One region of the Photobacterium angustum genome, then DNA from elsewhere that is predicted to be linked to it. Evidence: predicted binding sites of a transcription regulator. Region 1 holds the regulator's gene; each other region holds the start of a gene.
What was found. Region 1 encodes PurR, which represses purine synthesis genes. Its sites were predicted from a motif close to TNANGNAAACGTTTNCNTNA; they were not measured.
Positions count from the first base shown of each region.

Region 2: BTO08_RS03740 (NupC/NupG family nucleoside CNT transporter) is a predicted target of PurR. The motif match lies at 1,547-1,566, and genes of this name have one in related genera.
Region 3: BTO08_RS16045 (NCS2 family permease) is a predicted target of PurR. The motif match lies at 3,607-3,626, and genes of this name have one in related genera.
Region 4: purM (phosphoribosylformylglycinamidine cyclo-ligase) is a predicted target of PurR. The motif match lies at 2,108-2,127, and genes of this name have one in related genera.

Region 1 is NZ_MSCJ01000001.1:1,031,099-1,036,668, reverse strand. Features, by position in the region: gene BTO08_RS04440 (heme/hemin ABC transporter substrate-binding protein) at 1-772, shown strand, start outside; gene BTO08_RS04435 (FecCD family ABC transporter permease) at 821-1,858, shown strand; gene BTO08_RS04430 (heme ABC transporter ATP-binding protein) at 1,855-2,694, shown strand; gene purR (HTH-type transcriptional repressor PurR) at 3,099-4,103, shown strand; cyclic di-GMP riboswitch class I at 4,302-4,392, shown strand; gene BTO08_RS04420 (TfoX/Sxy family DNA transformation protein) at 4,527-5,117, shown strand.
Region 2 is NZ_MSCJ01000001.1:884,280-889,849, forward strand. Features, by position in the region: gene BTO08_RS03725 (phosphate ABC transporter substrate-binding protein) at 1-112, opposite strand, end outside; gene BTO08_RS03730 (LysR family transcriptional regulator) at 562-1,476, shown strand; gene BTO08_RS03740 (NupC/NupG family nucleoside CNT transporter) at 1,787-3,049, shown strand; gene BTO08_RS03745 (hypothetical protein) at 3,148-3,423, shown strand; gene BTO08_RS03750 (Ig-like domain-containing protein) at 3,508-5,570, opposite strand, start outside.
Region 3 is NZ_MSCJ01000003.1:304,008-309,577, reverse strand. Features, by position in the region: gene BTO08_RS16060 (Rho-binding antiterminator) at 1-187, shown strand, start outside; gene BTO08_RS16055 (hypothetical protein) at 315-500, opposite strand; gene BTO08_RS16050 (linear amide C-N hydrolase) at 946-2,031, opposite strand; gene BTO08_RS16045 (NCS2 family permease) at 2,177-3,544, opposite strand; gene BTO08_RS16040 (peptide MFS transporter) at 3,902-5,356, opposite strand.
Region 4 is NZ_MSCJ01000001.1:2,221,954-2,227,523, forward strand. Features, by position in the region: gene BTO08_RS09815 (uracil-xanthine permease family protein) at 35-1,288, shown strand; gene upp (uracil phosphoribosyltransferase) at 1,370-1,996, opposite strand; gene purM (phosphoribosylformylglycinamidine cyclo-ligase) at 2,189-3,229, shown strand; gene purN (phosphoribosylglycinamide formyltransferase) at 3,368-4,003, shown strand; gene BTO08_RS09835 (hypothetical protein) at 4,162-5,316, shown strand; gene BTO08_RS09840 (AraC family transcriptional regulator) at 5,388-5,570, opposite strand, start outside.

The DNA of each region.
Region 1 (5,570 bases):
TAAAATCATCAGTGCTGGTGCTTCAGTTACTCAAATCATTAACGCCTTAGATGCTAATGATCAAGTCGTCGCCGTTGATCTGACAAGTAAAGGATTAGTAGATAAGTCAATCCCTAAGGTAGGTTATCACCGCCAACTTTCAGCTGAGAACTTAATGTCTTTATCCCCCACTCACCTTGTTGGTTCTAATGAAATGGGACCACAAAGTACACTTAACCTACTTGAGCAATCAGGTGTTGAAGTTGATATTGTTAATTCAGGCGAAACCGTTAAAGATCTACTTATACGTATCGATCAAATTGCTAAACTCACTGATCATCAAGATCGTGCTGAAAAGCTGAAACAGAAGCTTAATGTTCAGCTAGATAAAATTAATACTGCAACAGCCAATATTAAGACTCCTAAAAAAGTCTTGTTCTTAATGATCCATGATGGTCGCCCAATTAACATTGCAGGAAGTAATACTACTGCAGATAGCATCATTACACTTGCTGGTGCTAAAAACCCTGCTGCAACATCAATCAGTAACTACAAGCCTATTTCTGGTGAAGCGATTGTTACCATGCAACCAGATATTATTTTGTTGAGCACACGTACAGCTAGCAAGATCAAAAACATGCAAGATCTTATTGCCAAAATGCCATTACTTGCCGCAACACCGGCTGCAACAAATAATGCATTACTCACAATAAAAAGTACTGCGCTAATTGGTGGTTTAGGACTCGAGAGTGTTGATGAAGCTTTAAAGCTTAATCAGGCTATTTATCCTTAAATTACGCCTCTATCATCCCTATTTATTCGTGCGTAAGGTTGTTGTTACATGTATGCAAAACGCTTCTCAGCCCATCATATTTATATAATAAGTATCGCCTTACTTATTTTTGCAGGGCTTTCTTCTATTGTTATTGGTCCTATGGCGATCAGTTATAAACAAAGTTTGTTAGCACTATTACCCGGTGATCATGAACTTGCTAAACATGTCAGCCTAGTGATCCATCAAATTCGTTTACCACGTACGCTTCTCTGCTTTGCTATCGGTGCAATTTTAGCTATATGTGGCGCTGTACTACAGGGGCTCTTTCGCAACCCGCTTGCTGATCCTGGGATCATCGGAATCACTGGCGGTGCAGGCTTAGGTGCTGCATTAGCCATTGTCTTATTTACCCCTCTCACCGCATCATTCCCCCAGCTTTTAAACTTCGCTATTGTGCCTATTTTTGCCTTTATTGGCGGCGCAATCAGCACAGTTTTAGTTTATCGTCTTGGTACTGATAAAAACGGGACATCGGTGATGATCATGCTACTCGCTGGTGTCGCGATAACCGCAATTTCAGGCGCGGGGCTTGGGTTACTCAATTATGTTGCCGACGATCAAGCCTTACGTGATTTATCATTGTGGTCAATGGGTTCACTGGCTAGTGCAACATGGACAGGCATTATTCTAGCCTATTGCACATTCGGATTACTCTTTACCTATTTTTATCGTCATACCAGTAATTTAAACGCGTTGTTATTAGGCGAAGCTGAAGCTCGACATATGGGGGTTAACACGCAAAAACTAAAACGTAATTTAATTATTACGTGTGCTGCAGGAGTTGGAATTACTGTTGCTGTTTGTGGACCGATTGGCTTTATTGGGTTGGTTATTCCTCATGTGGGGAGAATGCTAACTGGTCCAAATCATAAAACCTTATTACCAATTTCGGCTTTACTTGGCGGCTTAATCCTCTTGGTTGCCGATATGATTGCTCGAAGCGCATTCTCGCCTCAAGAACTGCCAGTTGGGATCATCACCGCCATGTTAGGTGCGCCTTTCTTTATCTATTTATTGGTTAATCAAAAGAGTCAGATGTCATGATGTTAAGTCATTCAGAAAAGGTCGATTTTACAGTAAGTAGCGACAAAGTCTGTGTTATCCAGGCTCGCGACTTATCATTACAATTCGGTGATAAAGTCCTGCTAAATCATCTTGATATTGATATTCACGCAGGAGAAGTCACCGCATTACTTGGGCCAAATGGTGCAGGTAAAAGTACCCTGTTAAAAGTATTATGTGGTGAGATTACGCCAAAATCAGGCACGGTTTCTTTCTTTGATCAACCTCTTAATAATTGGGCTCGGGAAGAATTGGCATGTCACTTAGGTGTCCTTCCACAACATAGCGCATTATCTTTTGCCTTTACCGCTAAAGAAGTTGTCGAGCTAGGCGCAATTCCTTTGCAACTCACGTCGCTTGAGCTGAAAGATGCGACAGCATCAAGCATGCAATACGTTGACATTAACAACTTAGCTAAACGTCTATACCCCACCTTATCGGGTGGTGAAAAACAGCGTGTACACCTTGCCCGAGTTTTAACACAACTCAGTAAAGCCGGTGATAAATGTATCTTGATGTTAGATGAACCAACTTCAGCACTCGATCTCGCCCACCAGCATCACACCTTACAAATTGCCAAAAATATGGCCATGCAAGGCGCTGCTGTAATTGTAGTATTGCACGATTTAAACCTTGCAGCCCAGTACACTGATCGGATGATTTTCCTTAACGAAGGAGAAATAAAAGCCGACGGCACGCCAACACAAGTTCTTACTCCTGAAGTAATAGACACCTTATATGGTTGGCCAGTAAGTGTTCATACGCATCCAAGTGGTGATTTTCCTTACCTTTTATCAGCCAATCATTCTGTTTTTTAATGTGTTATCTGTTAATGACTAGATATACACAATAAATTGACCCTATTAGCATGACAAACATCGAGTTTTTACGGTTAATGATCAATTAATTCAATCAAGTTGAATAGAAAGATTGCACAACGCAAAACACACAGTAAAATGTGAGCGCAAGCGATTACACGTGTAATTAGTGTAAGAACAGTTTCTATCTTCTAATGCCGCATTTTACTGCGGCTTTAGTTGTTTATGATCCATGATAATTGCAACACCCTATAATTCGGTATCAAATTGAATAATTAAGTAGCTAATAACTAAAGGATCTTCATCTCTGCGAGTGAACTCGTAAGCCATAGACTACGTAATTAATCAATTTGGTATCAAAACCTTTGTCAGATCCTAATCTGACCATGATAAGAAGAATAAATATGGCAACCATTAAAGACGTTGCACGTATGGCAGGTGTATCAACTACTACAGTGTCGCACGTGATTAATAAAACACGCTTTGTTGCAGAAGCAACGCAACAAAAAGTATTGGCTGCAGTTGATGAACTTAACTACGCCCCAAGTGCAGTAGCGCGAAGCTTAAAATGTAATACAACACGTACTATCGGCATGTTAGTCACTAAATCGACTAACCCATTTTTTGCCGAAGTTGTGCATGGTGTTGAAGAATATTGTTATGGTGCAGGCTATACACTGATCCTATGTAACACCGAAGGTAACTTAGAAAAACAACGTGATTACTTACGTATGCTTTCTGAAAAGCGTGTAGATGGCCTATTGGTTATGTGCAGCGATCTTGATCAAATGCTGCTCGATTTACTTGAGCGTAAAAATGATCTTCCTATGGTTATCATGGACTGGGGCCCAGAAAGCCCACATACAGATAATATTCTAGATAACGCTGAAAACGGCGGTTACATCGCAACTAAGCACTTTATTGAAAATGGTCATAAGAAAATTGGCTGTTTATCTGGACAAGTTGACAAGTCTACTTGCCAAGAGCGCCTAAAGGGCTTCCGTAAAGCGATGGCAGAAGCAGATCTCACTGTTAATGATGATTGGCTACTTGACGGTGACTTTGAGTGTGAGTCAGCCGTTGAAGCTGCTCAGAAGTTTATCGCAATGGAAGATCGACCTACTGCTATCTTCTGCTTCAACGACATTATGGCTATGGCTCTGATCAGTACCTTTGAACAGGCAGGTCTGCGTGTTCCTGATGATATCTCAATCATTGGTTACGATAACATTGACCTTGCGCCCTACTTTGCGCCACCGCTAACAACTATCCACCAACCTAAACGTCGTTTAGGTAAAAAGGCCATCGAAATCTTGCTAGAGCGTGTAAAAGACAAAAATCATGAGCGTCAAACCTTTGAGATGACGCCTAAACTTGTTGAGAGAAAATCGGTTAAAGATCTCAACTAATAAAATTTATCTTTCTATGTTAAGGAAAAGCCGATAAGTTAACCTTGTTGGCTTTTTTTTACTTATAAAAAAACAATCATGAGTATTTATAATTATTAAGCTTATTTAAATAAGTTAAGAACAAATACCTGAACCAATATCACATTTTTGAGGGCTTAGATTTAATATTAAAAGTATTATTTAATATAACTTTATATAGTCACGAACTGGCAAATTAATTGAAAGATTAAGACGCAAAACCACCGGCCTAAAAATTATGTTAATAATTCAAGGTAGCGGGGTTACCGAAGGATTATTATTGAACCGACAATATTATGACACAAACTTAACAATATATTGACAGTATCAATGTGTAGATTAATTAATCTATTTCCTCGCTCTTAATGTTTAGGTGACACTCATATTTTTTCACCGAGTAGAAGCATGGATAAACCAATATTAAAAGATTCATTAAAATTATTTGACCATTTTGGTTCAATAAAATCACGGTCGATGTTTGGCGGTTTTGGCATTTTTTCTGGTGATACAATGTTTGCATTAGTTGTGAACGATAAACTTCACTTACGTGCAAATGCTGAAACTGAAAAGGAATTCAAACAAGCTGGCTTGGAACCTTACGTTTATAAAAAACGTGGCTTCCCTGTTGTAACCAAGCACTATGCTATACCCGATCAATGGTGGGATGAACCCACAAAGATTGTAGCTCAAGGCAGGTATTCACTGGATGCAGCAGAAAAAGACAAGCAAGAAAAGGAGAGTTGCGTACCTGACCGAATTAAAGATTTACCTAATCTACGATTATCAAATGAAAGAATGCTTAAAAAAGCAGGCATAAACACTATTGAACAACTTCTAGCAGTGGGCTCTCTTGGCGCATATAAAGCACTTCAAGAATCACAGACAAGTCCATTGAGTATTGAATTGCTTTGGGCATTGGAAGGCGCAATTAGCGGTCAACATTGGTCAGTTATTCCTGAGCAACGTCGAAATGAACTATTATCTGCGTTATCTTAAAAATATAAGTTGTCTTAAATATAAAATACTTAGGAATAAAAGAGCCCCATTCTTTTATTTCTGAGTATACCTTTCAAAAATAATTTCCGTATTATCCTTATCTTCTTTTATAGGATTCAATATTTATTTAGTTTAATTGCATAATAACAAACTTTTGCCATTAAATTAATTCCCCTCCGTTTTGCATTCCTTGATTTATATAAATGATAATTATCTTTATTTATATTCCATGCCTAATTATTTGCTAATACGACCAATAACATATCTTCTCACTGATAAATAACGTGGCGTTTTAAACTGTCTTATCTCCTGCTGATTTTTTCACCAACCAATTGAAGAAAAAGAAATATTTATCATTAAATGAAATACAATGTCTGTTCTTAAGGTCTACATGTTTACTACTGCTACTGACTAAGATCGTATAAAGCCCTATGTTTAGGGTGTTTTTTAAGG
Region 2 (5,570 bases), 150 kb from region 1:
GCGGTGTTACTGAGCTTGAACCTACAACAGAGATAGTTTCACCTGCAATTGCTGCAGTGCTAGCTACCATTGTTCCTGCTAAAGCGATTGCACCGATAATCTTTGTTTTCATTTTCCTAGTCCTTCGTGGTTGCTTATTACTGTAGATTTAAATGAACGTGACAAAGATTAGGAAAGTTGTGTGACACTTATGTTTCAGAACTTTGAACACTCTATGAATGTTGTCACAAATACTTAATAGGGATTAATTAGGGCTTTAATTTTATGCCATTAAAGCGATAGAAGTATTTTATCGTTATTTAGCATTTTATTTTTATGAGTTAATTTATATAGTTACAGTTAGTTGTGAGCGATTTTTCACCTATTTATATGTTCAAAAGTTGAATGTTGCGATGCGTCATATTTAATTGTTGTTGATATAAGCTTCTTTATGAAGTGAATTTGAACCAATATATCAGAGAGTTGTTTGACACTTTATCTATAGTAAAATGAACGGTTGTGATGGATAGTTAAATTGTAATGACTTCCCAACCAGACTTTTTATGTTAATAAAGGCTATCGATGTTAAAAAAAGCGCAGCAGATGGTGGTGTTTAATGCTCTAACCAAGCAGAAGAGTTTTACAAAGGCTGCTCAGTTATTGGAAATTTCGCGTACCCAAGTGAGTAAACTGGTTCAACAACTAGAAGAACGCCTTGGTGTACAACTAGTACAGCGAACAACACGTTCTTTTGCGTTAACAGAATCGGGGCGAATTTTTGCGAAACATTGCGAAGCGGTTGTCGATGAAATTAATGAAGCAGAAAGCGAACTGCTGATTTTTGGTGATAGCCAGCAAGGATCATTACGAGTGGGTATTGCGCAGTCATTTGCTTCAAATCATGTGGCGCCTTTCATCAATGAATTTCATGAACAAAACCCATTAGTTAATCTTGAACTCAGCTTATTTGATCATCGTGTTGATTTGATCTCAGAGCAATTAGACTTATGGATAGGTTTTATGGATTCTCCTCCTGAAGGTTTTGTTGCTCGCCACTTAACTAATTGTGATTTTGTTCTAGTCGCTAGCCCTGATTATTTAGCAAAGCATGGTGTGCCTTATCATCCTGATGATTTACAACATCACAACTGTATTACGTATTTTAGTCGTGAGCGTAAAGACAATATTTGGAATTTTAGTCTAGGAAATGAAGAACAACATGTGAAGGTAACGGGCAATTATCGAGTGGATTCTGCAGATGCAATACGTGATGCAACCATTTCTGGTAATGGTGTAGGGTATTTAGCGACGTATTTATTAAAAGATGAAATCCGCCAAGGGAAATTAATTCGGTTAATGCCGGATTGGCAGTTAACACAACATATGCCATTGTATGCCGTTTACCCTCGCCATAAGTATTTACCCTCGAAGGTGAATCTATTTATTGAGTTTATTCGTGAACATATCGAGTCAGGGAATATTTCATGTCAGCTTTAATAAGCCATTAAATTATTCATAATAGTAAGTCTTTATTTTCACCAATCATATGATGTAAAAAACAGCAGCGTGACGCAAACGGTTAGCTAAACGCTGTTTTAAATGTTTCTGATTGTAAACTATGAAAACAATAGTATCCCCTATAGGAACTAATCTAACGCTTTTCGTTTGCTTAGCATGAAAAATAGTCATTTTCCTTGTTTTTTGTTTCCTAATTGTTAATTGCAATAACAATTTGATCCTTGTCACATTTTTATTTCTCAATAGAATCCCCCCGCAATCGTTTACTACTACACATTGGAGAATGACCATGCATTATTTGGTCGGCATCTTAGGCATTATTGTTATTTTTGCCGTTGGTTTTTCATTTTCAGAAAATCGTCGTGCAATTAATTGGCGTAGCGTGTTGGGTGCATTTTGTATTCAAGTTATTTTTGCTGGCTTCATTTTATACATTCCTATTGGTCGTGTAGTTTTAAATAGCATATCAGGTGCCGTATCCGGCATTCTTGAGTATGGCCATGAAGGTACTGAATTCCTGTTCGGTCAGTTAGCACAATTTAAATTAGGTTTCATTTTCGCTGTTAACGTTTTGCCTTCAATTGTGTTTTTCTCTGCGTTAATTTCTGTACTGTATTACTTAGGTGTCATGAAATGGGTGATCAGTACGATTGGTGGCATCTTACAAAAGCTGCTGGGTACAACACGTACAGAGTCAATGTCTGCAACGGCTAATATTTTTGTCGGTTCAGTTGAAGCGCCTTTAGTTGTGCGACCATTTTTGGCTCGAATGACACGTTCAGAATTATTCGCAGTAATGGTTGGCGGTCTAGCATCTGTTGCTGGTGGTACTATGGTGGGATATGCGGGATTAGGTGTTCAGCTTAAGTACCTTATCGCGGCAAGCTTTATGTCTGCTCCTGCAGGTTTGATGATGGCAAAGTTGCTTGTTCCTCAAACTGAAGGTGTTCACACCATGGAAGAAGAAGACGATGGTGAAGAAGACGAACCGGTTAACATGGTTGATGCAGCTTCTCGTGGCGCGTTAAGTGGCTTACAAATTGCTATGGCAGTCGGCGCAAGTTTACTGGCGGTTATCAGTTTAATCGCGCTTGTGAATGGCGGCTTAGGTCATATTGGTAACTGGTTAGCCTCTGTTGGTCAGTGGTTGGGCTTTAATTGGGATGGTTTACATCATCTAAGCCTTGATATGATTTTTGGTTATCTATTTGCGCCTGTTGCATGGTTAATTGGTGTGCCATGGTCAGAGGCAACAACGGCTGCAAGTTTGATTGGTACTAAAATTGCTGTTAATGAATTTATTGCATTCGCTGATTTAATGAAGCCTGAAACAGTAGCTAAATTAAGCGAGCACTCTCAAGCGATTGTGACCTTTGCATTGTGTGGTTTTGCTAACTTAACTTCTATTGCAATGTTAATGGGCGGTTTAGGTGGTATTGTTCCACAACGTCGTCCTGAGATTGCACGTTTAGGTATGAAAGCTATTTTTGCTGCAACACTTGCAAATTTAATGAGTGCGACATTGGCAGGTTTATTTATCCCTCTTTCATAGTAATATAGAAAGTAGAATAAAATACAAAACAGAGAGCTTAGGCTCTCTGTTTTTGTATATGTGGTTTTTGAACAATAAATAAAAGGGAAACGCATATCATGAAATCTGATGTGGATAAGCTTGTAGCAAAACATGCTGAACTCATTCATAGCGATGGATTGAAAGTTCGCTCACATACTCAGCGAGAAGACGGTGAGTGGATCCTGCATACGTTGATGATTGAAGGCTACGATGTTCCATTTAAATTTAAACGGAAGAAAAAATATAAAAGCTTAAATGGCTGTAAAGTGAATATGACGTATTATCCTGAAATGATGGTTGTGGCAGGGTTTGAAGTTGAAACGATGAAAGTGGTTCGAATTAAGCGCTATTAAATTATTTACCTTATTTCAAAATTTCAAATAAAACGCCAAGATGCATAAATAGCAATCTTGGCGTTTGTATATCATAGGTACGGGTTAACGTTGGCTATTCATTTGTTGAAGCTTATCTCCGATAGGACCAGAGAAATTAAAGCCATCATGAACATCCCAGTTAATAGACCATGTCATTACACCACCAAAGTTTGGATACAGTTTAGTCGGAACAACAGAGCCACAACTATTGCCTTTGGTTACACAATCTAGTGCATCAATAATATTTTGTGTTGGTGCTTGTCCAGAGTTCGCGGAACTTGGTCCTGACGGCAAGCCAATTGCAACTTGATCATCGCGAAGTGGTGCAAATTGACTGCCATCTGCCAGTTCAAACCCTTCTACTAACATTTTGACTGAAGCCACCATCATATCAACCGATCCTTCAGGGGCTACTCCTGAAGTATATGGATTTGCTAAACCACCGTTGTTATATAGTTGTACATGCAGCAGATTTAGCATGTCACGTAACTCATTTATCATCGGGATGTAAGCGCCCCAAATTCCTGAGTAAGCAATCATGCCGCCTTGAACATAAGGGTGTTCTGGTGCCATGGTTAAATACATATCACCACCAATGTTGGCTTCGATTTGTTTTAACGCAACAGGTAAACGAGCTTGGATCTCTGTGCCATGAAGTAAGTTTGACCCACTTTCTAAGTCAATATCGAGTCCGTCAAATCCCCATTCATTAATAATATCAGTCAAGCTTGAAACAAAGTTTGCTTGGTCGGCATCGTTATTTAAAGTGATAGTACCTTCAGCACCACCCAGTGAAAGAACGATGATTTTACCTTGTGCGCGTAATTCACGAACATCATCTTTAAATTGTTGTGGATCAAGCGGTTCACAACTACTGCGAATGTCACCGTTGTATAAATTAAAGTGAACAGTACCGTCGCTGTTGCGATCATTATCAGCAAATGCGATATCGATAATATCCCAAGCTGGTGAAATATCACGAAGACGTATTGGACAGCCAGAGCCATTAACGAAGTTATGCCAATAGCCAATTAAGTTATGTTGAGTCTCAATCGGTTCTTGAACTTTTACACTGGCTGCGGTTGATAGTGCGGTTTCACCGTTACCATTTGTAGCGAGGGCTGTGACAGTGTAATTACCTGCTGATTGCGCCGTCCAAGAACTGCTATAAGGTGCAGTTTTATCGGTTGCAACAACATTGCCGTTAATAATGAAATCAACTTGTCGAACATCACCGGTTAGTGCCGTTGCTGTTGCTGAAAGGGTGAGTGCTTTACCTAGTGTGACAACAGAGCCACTACTTGGAGATGTTAAGCTAGTAACAAGAGCTTGATCGCTTACAGTAACCGTAGCGCTAGCTTCATTTGTGTTCGCTTCATTATCAGTGGCAACGGCTTTAATAGTGGTATTACCTAAATCTGATGCTAACCACTGTGTGCTATAAGGAGCTGTGAGATCGGTGTCAATAAGTTGTTCGTTAGCATAGAAACTGACTTGTTCGATAGTACCATCGGCATCAGTAGCATCAGCATCAATCGTCAGAGTCGTTCCTGCTAATACCGTTTGCTGAGCATTAAGAGAGGTGATCTTAACGTCAGGAGCAATGGCACAAATTCCCAAATCTGTCCAAGCATCTGTCCAATACTGTCCCTCACCAGGCTTATAAGCCCAATCAGATGATGATGAACACCAACCTGCGACGTCACAACGGTATTTATGATTATTACTCTCTACTAAATCACCAGCTAGATAATCAGTACCAGATTTAAAGGTTGGAATATCACCACAACCACCACCAACAATAACGTCATCAACAGTGAGAGTTATCGCACTTGATGTGGTTGTGCTATTTTCATTATCTGTTGCTTTGGCTGTAATTTGATGATTACCAGCCGTTGATGTCCATTGTGCAGTGAATGGGGCAGAAGAACTTGTTGCGATTAGTTGGTTATCAACAAAGAACTCTACCTGAGTGACGGAGCCATCTTTATCTTCGGCATTTGCTGTGATCGTTACCGTATCGCCTTCAGAAATAGGAGTATCAGATGTTGGTGAACTAATTGAAATACTTGGCGCAAGGTTTTCACTCGCTGAAACGACACTAATATTCACAACATCTGTTTTAG
Region 3 (5,570 bases), on a different contig from region 1:
TGTGAGTTTAACGTATAAAAATGGAGAGAAAGTATCAGGGATTGCCCAAGATACTTGTTATAATGCGCATCGAGAAGAATGTATCGAATTAAAAATGAATAATACCGTTTCAACAATCGTACTCGATCATCTCGCATCTATGCAGGCACTCACCGCGAATCCACATTTTGAGACGGTTAATTTTTAAATTTACATTGTAAATAGTGGTTATTTTTTACCCATCTACGATGGTGAAATACAAAAAAGGTGACTTGAATAATAAGTCACCTTTTTATTAACCAAAAAACTTAAATATACTATTTAACATATTTAAGTTATTTATAAGTAAACGCCATTTCGCCATTAGCATCTGTATATAAGGATGCTTTAGATTGTTTGATCAACTGTGCTGCATATGAAGGTGTAACAGCGCGTAGCTCACCTTTCACTGATACAAATTGACCTTCCCAAGCAACATCTCGGTATTTACCTGCTTCTAAAATCTCTACTACAACTTTCATAATCACTGCACCTTAAATGAATATTTTAAACAACCCTACCGAAACACTTTGCGGTTCCTCTGTTGGTCTTTTTAATTTACCTCGTTTTGATTAATTGTCATTACAACAAAAATGCAACGTTAGTTATTCATAAATGGTACATTCAAATAATTTTAACCTTTTTGTATATTTACATTGGGGGTTATAAATACACGTTCCCCCCACTATTTCTTAATAGAAACGAATAATTCATTTAAAAACATAGGTATAATTCGTAAAAATATAATCTCGAATAACAAAGCAACGATTAAACAATATGTTATACGCAATAATATTAGTGAATAAATAACGACCATTTATGAATAGAATGCAAGATTGCATAAATGATCGTTTCTATATCCATTTTTGAGGTATGAAAAAGGGCAACACACTGTTGCCCTCGTAAATATCTAGTAGCAATTTATGATTACTTAATCACAACATCTTGAGCAGTAAACTTACCATTATCAAGTGGTTGCTTGTGTTCTGTCTTCACATTGAAATCTAATTTAGATAACTCTACACGACGAATAGTACTGTCATGCATCGTTTTGTAGAACAGCTCACCATTGCCTTGATCGATAACTGATGTCCACTGAGTCGCACTCGGTAAATCAGGGATGTGTGACTTATCGTTAAACTCACTGCCAATTGGGATATCGAAGTTATTCAAAATATGAAAAGCTTGTGATACTGCCTCTTGCGATGTCTTCAATACAGGTGCGCTGTTAACATAAAATGCTGCGCGAACAAAACGTGACGGCGGAGAAATATCACCGGGTAAACCCACAAAGTTTGAGCCGACACCAAACGACTGAGCTTCTACCCCGTTGATCTTTTGTGGCGCACTGATACCTGGGTGAAGGTTAATATAATTATTTAAGTTCGTTACCTGCCAATTGTAATCTGGCGAGTTAGTTAACACTTTAGCCGTGTTTTTATGAATATTGATCTTACCGTGATCCATTATCTCAATCACGATGCTGTTACCTTGCTTATCTGACACACGCCAGTGCGCTGTTGGGGATGGATTACCTTCAGCATCAAAGTAAACAGTGACAATCTTGATCTTGCTTAACGCAGCTTCAACTTCTGCAACCGTTGAATATTGGCTTAACATCCAACGTACAAAATCCATATCCGTGATGTTATTCGCGGTATTTTTTGGATCATATTTCGCAAGTGAGCCATAACCACGGAAATAGAATAAACCTGCTGTTAAACCTTTTTCGTTAATACCTTCGGCAATAAAACGATCATCACTAACAGAGATCCCAGCAAAGCCATATTTACTCTTCCAAGTTAGACCTTGCTTTTGATCTGGCATTGTCGAGGTATAGCTGTAATTACGAGGAGAAACAATTAACTTACTATTTAAATCGCTATGGCCCCACTCGATGGTACGAGCTTGAATATGATCATTACCTGTGGTGCCAAGTGTAATTCCAGTACAAGCACTCGCTGCGGAGCTAAAACATGACGCCAACAACAATGTTAATAAAGTTTTTTTCATAAATATGCCTGTGAATGTAAACGCATATAATCAATCTTTAATAATAGTCTATTGTGGAAAATAAAAACAATGTTTTATATGTGTCTAGATATAAAAAAGCCCACATTTAGTGGGCTTAAAATACACTTTATTATAAGGCTCGTCGTTAGATAGCCCAACCACCAGCATAAAAAGCAACCAAGGCAATCGCAATAACGACTGTACCTATATTGAGCTTTTTCACTTCGCCAGAAACTATTCGACCGATAACTAATGCAGTAAAACCAAGCATAATACCAGTAACAATATTACTCGTTAGAACAATGAAAACAGCACACAGTAAGCCAGATAATGCATCAACAGAATCTTCCATATCTAACTTGCTAACATTACTTAGCATTAATAGGCCAACATACATCAGTGCAGGAGCTGTCGCATAAGAAGGGACTAAGTAGCTTAATGGTGCAAGAAATAACATGAAGATGAACAGTACACCTACCGTAGTTGCTGTTAAGCCTGTTTTACCACCTGCAGCTGTACCTGCAGCTGATTCAATGTATACCGCAGCAGGAGAACCACCAACAAGACCGGCAAAAATACTACTTACAGAATCTGACGTTAATGCCTTACCACCACTGATAATATGACCACGTTTATTTAGCAGGTTTGCTTGTCCTGCTACCGCACGGATAGTACCTGTTGCATCAAAAATCGCAGTCATCACTAGCGCTAATACTGTAGGCAAAATAACTGGGTTTAGGGCACCCATAATATCCATTGTGCCTAATAAGGATTCCCCCTCATGACCAAATGTCGGCATTGCGAAGAAGCCGTGGAACGTCACTTTTGGATCAAAAATAAGGCCAATGATAGAAATGGCAATAATCACTAATAAAATGCCACCCGGAACACGGCGCTTTTCTAATCCTAAGATAGCCGCCAAGCCTAAAATAGACATGAAGACTGGAAACGCGGTGAAATCACCAAAAGCAACGGGTAAGCCTTCAGCTGGGTTTTTGATCACTAGCCCAACGCCATTCGCTGCAATCAAAAGTAAAAATAATCCAATACCAATACCTGTTCCATGAGCGATACCATTTGGCATATTTTTCATGATCCAAGTACGCACACCCGTTACCGTTATTAATGTAAAGACAACACCCATTAAGAATACGGCGCCTAAGGCAACAGGCACACTCACGCCTTGCCCAAGTACTAAGCTAAATGCAGTAAATGCTGTAAGTGAAATAGCACAACCAATGGCCATTGGTAAACGCGCCCACAAACCCATGAGTAATGAGCCAAATGCTGCCACTAAACAGGTTGCGATAAAAACCGCACCTTGATTAAAACCCGCGGCACCTAACATGCTAGGCACCACAATAACGGAATACACCATAGCTAGAAATGTAGTTAAACCCGCAATTATTTCCTGTTTGACATTACTGCCACGAGCTGTAATTTCAAAATAGCTATCTAGTTTACTCTTAGGCTCTAAATGAGAAGGGCGTTGATGTGTGCTATCAGCAGACATGGTAAATTCCTATTTGATCAATATTACTATGCTTTTTACAGTTAAAATCACGTGTAACAAACACACGCAAACGTTTTCTTTTTTTGGAAAAATAAAAGGCTGATGTCGACATCAGCCTTTTATTTCGTAACGATCATACCTACAAACAGGTATCTCGCGCTATAAATAATTGACAATTATTATTTAAAATTTCGTTTTATTACATTTATTGCAAGAGAAACATGATTATTCCAGTCGTTGGCAAGTTTCAACTATCCGTCTAATTATGTAAAAGCCCAACAAATAACGATTAGAACGCTTACAGAAAAATAGGGACGAATGAATCGCACTAAGAGCCTTTACTGAAACCAGCACGCTTTATGGCAACAGTTTCTTAGTAAACATCTTTAATATAATCAAACAAATGAAAGCTGATAGTGCAATCAAGAAAATGGTGTGGAATACATCATGGTAGCTGCTCGCCGCCTGAGTCAGGCTCTGCACCTTACCATCTTCTGTCGTCACCGCTGTTGCCGTTGCAATCCAAGCTGCTACAAAGTTAGCGATAGAGCCTGATACCAACATGTAAATACCCGCAAGCGTACCTGTAGAGTTTGCAGGGTTCAAACGAGTGATTGCCGCCAACGCAACGGGATCGATAAACATTTCCGCTAAACCAATTAGACCTAAACCAATTGTTACCCATAGCATTGAAGTGTGGCCCGAATGCATTGCGAGTCTAGACGCAATATTGATCAAGAGAAAACCCGCAGTCAGGAACAAGAAACCAATACCTAATTTAGACAACGTTTTGGGCTGTATATTGAAACGTGCCAGTAATTTCCACGCCCAAGCAACCAATGCCCCGCCAAAGATAACGGCAAATGGGTTTATTGATTGATAGAAGCTGGTAGGGATATTGAAGCCAAATAGATCTTTATTTACGTTGCGCTCAATAAATAAGGTAATAGAGCTACCACCTTGTTGGTCAAATGCCCAGAATAACGTACCAAACATCATAAACAATACAATTGCCCATATGTTTTTCTTACCTTGAACATCGCAACGAGCATAAATACGGCCCATTAAAAATAGTGAGACAATACCGATCACAATGAGAACAAAGCCAGCCCAGAGTTGCGCAAGGATGACGGCAAAGAATGCAACACTTAATATCACACCAGCAATTAACAGCATTGAGTGCGAAATGCCTGCGGTTTTGGCCGACAGTGCTTCTTTTTTAAGACCGGCTACATCTTTAAAGGCATTACGACCAGAAAGAAACACTAAAAGGCCAGCAAACATACCCAATCCCGCGATACCAAATCCAATATGCCAGCCATAAGTTTCAGCAAAGTAGCCAGTAGCAATCGGAGCGAGAAAAGCACCAAGGTTAGCGCCAACATAAGATAACGAGAAACCGGAATCTCGGATTGATTCACGATCATGATAAAGCTCACCCAGCAAACAGCTAGAGTTAGTCTTGAAGAAACCATATCCAACAATAATTAGAGCAAGAGCTATATATAAAGTAGAGTGCCCTGACGTTGGAAAGGATAATACGGTGTGACCTGCAACCATAAGCAAAGCGCCTATTGCTACAGACCAAAAGTTCCCTAAGTATCGGTCTGCAATATACCCACCAATGATTGGCGTCACATAAACAAGCGATGTGTAAGCACCGTACAGTGCATAAGCATGTGCATCAGAAAAAAGGAGCTGTTTTGTTAAATAAAGAATCAGTAAGGCACGCATTCCGTAATAACTGAAATACTCCCAAGCCTGTACACTGATTACGTAAAGTAGACCTCGTGGATGAGAAATATTGCTCATATTTTTCCTTTCTTGAATTAGTTATATTTTTCTGCCACGGCGAACTAACATAATGAAAAGAGGTAGATGACTTCTATCTTTCTTTTTAGCTAACTCACGAAAAAAAAAGAACAACAACGTCAGCTGTTCACTTTGAATATTTGGTGATAACCCCCTAATTAATAGGGAATAAAAACAACAACAATGAATAAAAATTCAAATAAAGGATACTGCT
Region 4 (5,570 bases), 1.2 Mb from region 1:
GCGCGATTTTTTTTATGACAAGGTGATTTTGAATATGATGCAGGTATTACAAGGTGCCCAAATGTTATTCGTTGCATTTGGCGCACTCGTTCTAGTCCCATTACTTACGGGGCTTGATCCTAGCGTAGCCCTATTCGGCGCTGGTATAGGAACCCTCCTTTTTCAACTTGTCACAAAACGTTCTGTTCCTATCTTCCTTGCATCATCTTTTGCTTTTATCGCCCCTATTATGTATGGCATTCAAACGTGGGGAATCGCAAGTACTATGGGCGGCCTAATGATGGCTGGTATTGTCTACGTCATTATGGGAGTTATTATCAAAATACGTGGCGTTGGCTTTATTCACAAATTGCTTCCTCCCGTTGTCGTCGGCCCTGTTATTATGGTGATCGGCTTAGGTTTAGCGCCTGCAGCCGTCAATATGGCAGTAGGTAAAACGGGGGATGGCGGCGTACAGTTGATTGCTCACGATACCGCGCTATGGATTTCAGCCATTTCGTTAATCGTCACGATTGGCTTAAGTGTCTTTGCTAAAGGTATATTAAAGCTTGTCCCTATCGTCGGTGGTATAACAGCAGGTTATATTACAAGTCTTGCCTTTGGTGTGGTTGACTTTACGCCTGTTCATAATGCAAGTTGGTTAGCGCTTCCTAACTTTACCTTTCCTGAATTTAATATTAACGCTGTACTCTTTATGATCCCTGTTGCTATCGCGCCAGCGGTAGAACACGTAGGTGATATGCTGGCAATCTCGAATGTGACAGGAAAAGATTACCTAAAAAAGCCTGGCTTACACCGCACTATGGCGGGTGATGGTATCGCCACCATTGCCGCATCACTTGTTGGCGCTCCACCAAATACGACTTACTCAGAAGTAACGGGGGCGGTAATGTTAACGAAAGCCTTTAATCCTGTGATCATGACATGGGCTGCGATAACAGCATTGGTATTAGCGTTTGTCGGTAAATTAGGCGCCGTATTACAAACGATTCCAGCACCAGTGATGGGCGGTATCATGATCTTACTATTTGGCTCTATCGCAACTGTTGGCTTAAATACGTTGATCAAAAATCAAGTCGATTTACATAAAGCGCGTAACTTGGTGATCGTCGCTGTGACATTGGTTTTTGGTATTGGTGGGATGGCTTTTGGTATTGGTGAATTTAGCCTACAAGGCGTGAGCTTATGCGGTATTGTTGCAATTGTACTCAACCTGATTTTACCTAAAGACTTGGGCGAAAATAATGTAGTAGACAATGCTCAAATCGAAGATACCGAATACTTATAATTGCTTATCTTAACGTTTAGCACTTTTCAGAAATAAAAAACCGGACGTAATGTCCGGTTTTATTTTAATCTTGTTTACTAATTACTTAGTACCGAAGATTTTATCACCTGCATCGCCTAGACCAGGAACGATGTAGCCTTTATCGTTTAGCTTCTCATCAATTGCAGCTGTGTATAGCTCAACATCTGGGTGTGCTTTCTCTAATGCAGCAATACCTTCTGGTGCCGCAACTAACACTAGTACTTTAAATTGCGTACAACCGTGCTCTTTTAATAGATCTAGTGTGGCAATCATAGAGCCACCCGTTGCTAGCATAGGGTCAACAACAAGCGCAATACGCTCATCGATATTCGATGCTAGCTTGTTGAAGTATGGCACAGGCTCAAGCGTTTCTTCATCACGGTAGATACCAACAACGCTGATACGTGCACTTGGCATATGCTCAAGTACACCATCCATCATACCTAGACCTGCACGAAGAATTGGCACTACAGTTACTTTTTTACCTTTGATCTGGTCAATTTCTACTGGACCATTCCAACCTTCAATCGTAACTTTTTCTGTCTCGAAGTCTGAAGTCGCTTCATATGTCAGTAGGCTACCAACTTCAGTTGCTAACTCACGGAAACGCTTAGTGCTGATGTCACCTTCGCGCATAAGACCAATCTTATGTTTAACCAGTGGGTGTTTTACCTCAACAACTTTCATCTCTGACTCCTGAGCAAATAAAAAATAAAATCGCATCATTATATACTAAGCCAAACGATTGCAGATAGTAGTAAACGTTTAACTGTTTACTTAGTATCCAGCTAAAAAAATTGACGCAAACGTTTTCCTTTAGGCAGTGACTGCTGTTATCATGTATCCGCTTTTTTACTTTAATACGTTGAGGGATCATCTGTGAGCGACAAAAACTCTTCTCTTAGTTACAAAGATGCTGGTGTTGATATCGATGCCGGTAATGCATTAGTAGACCGTATTAAAGGGGTGGTAAAACGTACTCATCGCCCAGAAGTTATGGGGGGAATTGGTGGTTTTGGTGCACTTTGTTCACTACCAACCAAATATAAAGAGCCCGTTTTAGTTTCAGGCACGGATGGTGTAGGAACTAAACTTCGCTTGGCTATGGATTTAAATCAACACGATTCAATCGGTATCGATCTGGTTGCTATGTGTGTTAACGACCTTATTGTTCAAGGTGCTGAACCTTTGTTCTTCCTTGATTACTACGCAACCGGTAAGTTAGATATTGATACAGCAGCAAGTGTCGTAACAGGTATTGGCGAAGGCTGTATCCAATCAGGTTGTGCTTTAATTGGTGGTGAAACCGCTGAAATGCCGGGTATGTACCACGGTGAAGATTACGACGTAGCTGGTTTCTGCGTTGGTGTTGTTGAAAAAGCAGACATCATCGATGGTTCAAAAGTAACTGCTGGTGATGCACTTATCGCTGTAGGTTCAAGCGGCCCACACTCAAACGGTTATTCATTAGTGCGTAAAATCATTGACGTTTCCAATGCCGATTTGAATGAAGAATTAGAAGGTAAAACACTTTCTGAACATCTATTAACGCCAACCAAAATTTACGTTAAATCAACGCTAAAAATGATGGAAAGCTGTGACGTACATGCTATTTCACACATTACAGGCGGTGGTTTCTGGGAAAATATTCCACGTGTACTTCCAAAAGGTACAAAAGCGGTTGTAAATGGTGCGAGCTGGCAATGGCCTGCAATCTTCAACTGGCTACAAACTGCAGGTAATGTAGAAACTTACGAAATGTACCGTACGTTTAACTGTGGTGTTGGCCTTGTGATTGCCCTTCCACAAGATCAAGCACAACAAGCCATTGATATCCTAAATGCTGAAGGCGAAAACGCATGGCTACTAGGTGAAATTGCAAACGCTGCTGATAACGAAGAGCAAGTCGAGATCAAATAACTCTCAACAGTGCTAACTCGCAAAAAGAATGAGGACACTATGTCCTCATTCTGCTATCTATACATCGATAGCCTTTAAAAATGTATTAGTTTAGTCATGACACATCTCCAGCTTACAACACAATGGTAGTCCCAGATTATGAAAAATATCGTTGTCCTCATTTCAGGTAGCGGAAGCAACCTACAAGCCATTTTTGAAGCCCAAATCCCCAACGCAAAAGTTGTTGCTGTTTTTTCTAATAAAAAAGAAGCTTACGGTTTAGAGCGTGCGAAACAATTTGGCGCTGCTGATCATTTTCTTGATCCAAAATCATTTGAATCTCGTGAAGCTTTCGATGATGAATTAATGAAACAAATAGATGAATACCAACCTGATATTATTGTGCTAGCAGGCTATATGCGTATTCTAAGTAAAGCGTTTGTTCTTCATTACTTGGGGAAAATGGTAAATATCCACCCCTCTCTATTGCCTAAATATCCAGGTCTACACACCCACCAGCGTGCTATTGATGCATCAGATAAAGAGCACGGAACCAGTGTTCACTTTGTCACAGAAGAATTAGATGGCGGGCCTGTAGTACTGCAAGCTAAAGTTCCCGTTTTTGAGGATGATAATGCCGATATTCTCGCTTCACGCGTGCTAACACAAGAACACGGCATTTATCCAATTGTCGTAAAATGGTTAGCCGATGAACGCTTAACCATGAAAAATCGAAAAGCATATTTAGATGGTTTAGAACTTGGTGCTCATGGCTACGCAGCCGAAGATAGTTAAATAAAGACACAATATTGAGATCAAACATGCTGAAGTATACTGAGTATGCTTCAGTATTTTTTAAATTCACATCAAATACCTAAATAGCAATATCGGTCAGGTAATGATTACGCTTCGGTTTTATAATTTTCTCACAATAAAACCAAGAGTATAAATATATGCCAATCAGTCCACTTCTAAAGTCAGAAATTAACACAGCTCGCCACGATGGTATCGTTGCAACAATTTCAAGGTTTAATGGAACGCCTCCTCTAGATAAATTAAAGGATAGATTTAAAGACATTTTAATTGCGAATCCTTGGATTGGAGCGAAACTAATAAGCACTAATGATGATGAAATTGCATGTCAAACACCAGAAATAGTTAATGATATTTCCCCATTTTTAGAGTTCTTTGATATAAAAGATTTATTGAATGAAAACGCAAACATTAATAATCTTATTGAAATTATCGATAATAGCCAAGACAAAGAGATAATTAATAAACTTTATCCATTACCGACAAAAGAATGTATTAACACTGACAATCCATTAATAAAATTTAGTCTCATTGAAGATAAAAAGGAAAAAGAGTTTGCGATTATCTATTCAATGAATCATATTATTGGTGATGGAACGAGCTATTATCAGCTATTAAGTTTATTAAGCTTTGATGAAGAAATTAAACCTTTTAACTTTGAGAGGAAATTACAGTTTTCCAGAATCGAAGGAGAGGTTAATAAATTCACATCCATAGAAAAGAAAACGTTTGTGAAAAAGATAAACTTAGAATTAATTAATAAATTAAAAGATGAAACTAACGAAAACTTGCACGGTGAATGGGTGTCTACTCATGATATTATTAATTCATTATTTTTTAATTCAGTAAAACCAGATCTAGCCATATTTCCGGTAAATGCGAGACCTCATATCAATTACCTTGATGAGACGGATGTTGGAAATTATATCAAACCAATAATTATCAGTACTGAAAGCACTCTGACGGCTCAAGATATACGTCATGCAATCAATAAATTTAGACGAACACCTGAAGATAATGATGCTTGTATAACTGTTTTAAGTCAGCCGAAAGCCCAATCTACTAAAGCAGTACTGACAAGTTGGGTACAAAATTATAAACAACTCTCATTGGGTTCTGAATGCTCTTACGTCGCTCATTACCCTGTCAAACCTAGTTACTTACATGGCGATTCGATCGATGGTTTAGATCATCTCGCTGTTTTATTCTGCTTAAACGCATCAACTTGGCTATTAGCAGGAATGACAACAAACTTAACCTGGCTTGAAGGTAATATTCTATTCGATAATGAATAGCCTTATTTTGTCTTTCTTTATGATTGTTATACTTATTTTAGTATTAACTTTATACTAACCCTATGTGTTATTTAAGGATTAATTTTACTATATACAGGTATACAGATTTTTGTAATTAATTCCGTTTCAGGAACGATAAGCGGAGAGTTAATATGTTCGAAAAGAATGGGGGCTGATATCGGCTCCCATTGTGTTTTTGGTAACCACTCAGTAAGAACATTAGTAATCGCATGAACAAAACCATAAACTTCTCT